2 regions of the Paenibacillus chartarius genome follow, and region 2 is predicted to be linked to the other one. Evidence: a T-box and tRNA genes for the amino acid it is inferred to sense, from the RefSeq annotation. Region 2 holds a T-box; the other holds one or more tRNA genes.
The links. A T-box is a leader RNA that pairs with one kind of tRNA and senses whether it is charged. The one in region 2 lies ahead of ileS (isoleucine--tRNA ligase), so its partner is inferred to be a tRNA-Ile.
Positions count from the first base shown of each region.

Region 1: it has a tRNA-Ile gene. The T-box ahead of ileS (isoleucine--tRNA ligase) is inferred to sense a tRNA for this amino acid. The anticodon was not compared.

Region 1 is NZ_JBHLWN010000076.1:71,890-74,251, reverse strand. It holds gene ACFFK0_RS19575 (rhamnogalacturonan lyase family protein) at 1-918, shown strand, start outside; tRNA gene ACFFK0_RS19570 (tRNA-Ile) at 1,342-1,415, shown strand; tRNA gene ACFFK0_RS19565 (tRNA-Ala) at 1,433-1,508, shown strand; tRNA gene ACFFK0_RS19560 (tRNA-Asn) at 1,513-1,588, shown strand; tRNA gene ACFFK0_RS19555 (tRNA-Val) at 1,596-1,671, shown strand; tRNA gene ACFFK0_RS19550 (tRNA-Ser) at 1,691-1,779, shown strand; tRNA gene ACFFK0_RS19545 (tRNA-Met) at 1,800-1,873, shown strand; tRNA gene ACFFK0_RS19540 (tRNA-Ser) at 1,877-1,964, shown strand; tRNA gene ACFFK0_RS19535 (tRNA-Ser) at 1,973-2,064, shown strand; tRNA gene ACFFK0_RS19530 (tRNA-Glu) at 2,075-2,146, shown strand; tRNA gene ACFFK0_RS19525 (tRNA-Thr) at 2,150-2,225, shown strand; tRNA gene ACFFK0_RS19520 (tRNA-Tyr) at 2,232-2,317, shown strand; tRNA gene ACFFK0_RS19515 (tRNA-Trp) at 2,333-2,362, shown strand, end outside.
Region 2 is NZ_JBHLWN010000070.1:30,675-33,036, forward strand. It holds gene ACFFK0_RS17225 (YlmH family RNA-binding protein) at 1-586, shown strand, start outside; gene ACFFK0_RS17230 (DivIVA domain-containing protein) at 685-1,176, shown strand; T-box leader at 1,240-1,514, shown strand; gene ileS (isoleucine--tRNA ligase) at 1,581-2,362, shown strand, end outside.

The DNA of each region.
Region 1 (2,362 bases), on a different contig from region 2:
ACTCATGAGCTGCCGGACCCGCACGCGCATGATTGTATCGTGATCGCCAATTTATCGGGCAAGGAAAGAGCCAGCGATATTTTGCTGAAGGATAGATATCGCCGGATGTGGGCGCTGAACGATCGGTTCGAGCTGCTGTGGACGCATGAAGGCAATCCGGGACACTTTCCGTGGGTGTACGATCTGGATGGCGACGGCCGCGACGAAGTGATGGCAGGCTATGATCTGCTTGATCATCGCGGACGCGTATTGTGGAGCTGCCGCGGCCTTGAGGATCACGCCGACTGTATTTGGGTCGGGGATGTGAACGGCGATGGCGAGAAGGAACTCGTTATTGGCGGCAGCGTGACGGTTATGATGGACAAGGGAGGCCGGGAGCTGTGGCGATACGCGGATTCGATCGAATCCCAGCATGTTGCGCTCGGCAAATTCCGGACCGACTTGCCGGGGCTGCAGATTGCGGGACTCGACCGTATCGTTCGAGGCGATACGAAAGCGGGCCTGAAAGGGAAGGACGGCATGTTCTTATTGGATTGCACGGGAAAGGAGCTATGGAAGGAGGAGCGCAAGACCGAAGGCTGGCTGACGATCATCGATACGCTGCGTGGTTGGGACGATAGCGGTGTCGACTATATTTTGGCATACAGGCGGGGAGGCGGCGTGTTCCCTACGATCTATGACGGTTATATGAACGAAGTGGCGGTATTCCCGGTTGACGGCTATGTCGGCCATGCGGATTTTTTGGGAGTAGGCAGAGAGCAGGTCGTCATTCATGATGACCGGTACGTCCGTTTGTTTGCAAGCCGCGAGGAAGCATTGGCCAAGCGTGAGGATGCGCGACCGTTAGTTCAGACGAAGCGGTTATACAGCTCTACGATCTATATGGGCGGAGAGATTGACTTACCTGTAGGGAACTAAAGATAAATTCTGCGCACTCCGCGAAACGCCCGCCGGGAATATTGGTAACTGACACATGCCGCTGACAATGGCGGAAAGGCGAGTATTGGCGGGTCAATGGGGAGAAACTATGGCAGTCGGTTGAGTGCTGCCGCGTTACTTGCAAACTCGATTGTTATGGAAAAAAATACGGTTGCATTGTCGCCTTCAAAATGATATATTGATTTTCGTTGTCGCTGCGGCAACGTAAACAAGTCGGTTTCGATGGTGGGCAAGCTGCTATGACTACAGTGATCTTTTCCAAAACAAACCACTTGATTTAAATAAGTGATACATGATAATATGTAGTTCCTGTCACTTAGGTCGAGGGCTTATCCCAATACCCTGGATTTATTACCTAGGATGTTCGCGCTGCGAACCTCTCCGCTTTCATTACACCTGTAAGGGCCCTTAGCTCAGCTGGTTAGAGCGCACCCCTGATAAGGGTGAGGTCGGTGGTTCGAGTCCACTAGGGCCCATCATCATACTTTTCCATGGGGCCATAGCTCAGCTGGGAGAGCGCCTGCCTTGCAAGCAGGAGGTCAGCGGTTCGATCCCGCTTGGCTCCACCATTATTCCCTGATAGCTCAGTTGGTAGAGCACTCGACTGTTAATCGAGTTGTCACAGGTTCGAGTCCTGTTCGGGGAGCCATTCTTTTGGACGCTTAGCTCAGCCGGGAGAGCATCTGCCTTACAAGCAGAGGGTCGGCGGTTCGATCCCGTCAGCGTCCACCATACTCTTTACATTCAGAATGGAGAAGTGTCCGAGCTGGCCGAAGGAGCACGATTGGAAATCGTGTAGGCGTCACAAGCGTCTCGAGGGTTCGAATCCCTCCTTCTCCGTCGCTTTATAAACAACATGTGGCGGCGTAGCTCAGCTGGCTAGAGCGTACGGTTCATACCCGTGAGGCCGTGGGTTCGAGTCCCTCCGCCGCTAGATGGAGAGATACCCAAGTGGCTCAAGGGGACCCTCTGCTAAGGGGTTAGACTGCGTAAGCGGTGCGAGGGTTCGAATCCCTCTCTCTCCGTAGCCATTGGAAAGGTACCCAAGAGGCCCAAGGGGGCTGACTCGAAATCAGCTAGGCGGGTAACTCCCGTGCGTGGGTTCGAATCCCACCCTTTCCGCCATACATGATAAGGCCCGTTGGTCAAGGGGTTAAGACACCTCCCTTTCACGGAGGTAACAGGGGTTCGAATCCCCTACGGGTCATTTGCCGCTGTAGCTCAATTGGCAGAGCAACTGACTTGTAATCAGTAGGTTGGGGGTTCAATTCCTCTCGGCGGCACCACCATATGGAGGCTTAGCGAAGTGGCCAAACGCAGCAGACTGTAAATCTGTTCTCTGACGAGTTCGGTGGTTCGAATCCATCAGCCTCCACCACCAACAACTAAATAAAGGGGCATAGTTTAAAGGTAGAACAGCGGT
Region 2 (2,362 bases):
CGAAGCGGAACGCAAGCGGGCGATTATTGCCCCGGATTACCTATCCTTGGATGATGAGGATATGGGCATCCGGGTGCTTGCCGTTACGTCGGCCGATGCAAAGATCGCGCAGCTGGAGCACAGCGACTATATGGGAGCGCTGCTTGCGCTCGGGATGAAGCGGGATAAAATCGGGGATATTCACGCGGGAGAGGCCGGCTGCCATTATCTTGTCGCGGAAGAGGCTGCCGATTATTTGCGGTTGAATTTGTCGCAAGTACATCGCGTTGCCGTACATACCGAATTGCTGCCGCTGGACAAGCTGGCCACGACCGGCTCAGAGCTGCAGGAAATGAGCTTATCCGTCGCATCGATGCGGCTCGACGGGATCGTCGGCGACGTATGGAAGCTGAGCCGGGCGAAGGCGCTTGTGCCGATTCAAGCGGGACGGTGCAGAGTCAACTGGAAGCCTGAGGAGAATCCGAGCGCCCAGCTGAAGGCCGGCGATATGGTGTCGATGCAGGGGTTCGGACGGTTTAAAGTGCTGGAGGTCGAAGGGACGACGAAAAGCGGACGGCTGCGGGTTAAGGTCGGCAAGTTCGTATAACTGCAAAAGTCAACTTTTTTGTCGCTTCGGTGCAGGAATTTCCTGCTTCTTGTCGAATGCTAGTTAGGACTACTTTTACTACTGCCGGAGGTGCACGGATGCCGTTAACGCCGCTCGATATACATAACAAGGAGTTCGGACGCTCGTTCAGAGGCTACGATGAAGACGAAGTGAACGAATTTCTCGATCAAGTGATTAAAGATTACGAGGCGCTCATCCGCGAGAACAAAGATTTGCAGAGCCAGGTGGCTACGCTGCAGGAGCGGCTCGACCATTTTGCGACGATCGAAGAGACGCTGAGCAAGACGATTATCGTTGCGCAGGAAGCGGCCGACGAAGTGAAGAACAATTCCAAGAAGGAAGCGCAGCTGATCCTGAAGGAAGCGGAGAAGAACGCCGATCGGATCATCAACGAGTCGCTCGCCCGCTCGCGCAAGATTGCACTGGAGATCGAGGAGCTGAAGAAGCAGGCGTCGGTATACCGGACGCGCTTTAGAACGCTGGTCGAGGCGCAGCTGGAGCTGCTCAGCAAGGACGATTGGAAGGCGCTCGAGCCGGGTAACGGCGAAGAAGGCGGCCAAGGGTTTTAAGGCGGGCTTCCGTTCTGTTGACTGAGCGGAGCGAATTCGCTATACTTCGTAATAAGTTATTGTGGCAAAACGATGATTGGGCCGAGTAGTTCGTCCATATGCAGACAGCGAGCCGGGGATTGGTGGAAGCCCGGTGCTGCACACACGAGCGAAGATCTCCCAAGAGTGCCGCCGGAACGGTAATTTCGCCTAGCGAACTTACCCACTATGGAAGGCCGGGTCATTCCGTTACCGATGTGTGAAGTGAGCATGCCTTATTCCTGCTGCACCGCTGCGCGCGGCGGAGGACAGATGGCTTGCTAATTAGGGTGGTACCGCGAGAGCTCCTCGTCCCTTTGGGGATGACGGGGCTTTTTTGTTGCCCTCCCATACATGAAAGACCGAATTGGAAAGGGGTCATAACGATGGATTATAGTAAAACGCTGAATTTGCTGCAAACCGATTTCCCGATGCGCGGCAATCTGCCGCAGGCGGAGCCGAAAATGCAGCAGTGGTGGGACGAGATCGACGTGTACGCCAAAGTGCAGGAGAGCCGCCGCGGCCAACCGAAATGGGTGCTTCACGACGGACCTCCGTATGCGAACGGCGACATTCATATCGGCCATGCCCTCAACAAGACGCTGAAGGATATTATCGTCCGCTTCAAGACGCTGCAGGGCTACGACGCCCCTTACGTACCGGGCTGGGATACGCACGGCCTGCCGATCGAGCAGGCGATCGCCAACGGCGGCAAGGTCGACCGGAAGAAAATGAGCGTGCCTGAATTCCGCGAGTACTGCAAAGCGTATGCGCTGGAGTGGGTCGAGAAGCAGAAGGCGCAGTTCCGCCGGATGGGTATCCGCGGCGACTGGAACAACCCGTACATCACGCTTCAGCCGCAGTTCGAAGCGCAGCAAATCCGCCTGTTCGGCGGTATGGTGGAGAAGGGGTATATCTACAAGGGCTTGAAGCCGGTTTATTGGTCGCCGTCCTCGGAGAGCGCGCTCGCCGAAGCGGAGATCGAATACCGCGACAAGACGTCGCCTTCGATCTACGTCGCCTTCGACGTTCAGGACGGTAAGGGTAAGCTGCCGCAGGATGCGGCGATCGTCATCTGGACGACGACGCCTTGGACGCTTCCGGCGAATCTCGGCATCTCGGTGCATCCGGAGTTCGACTACGCCGTCGTTGAGACGGGCGGCCGGAA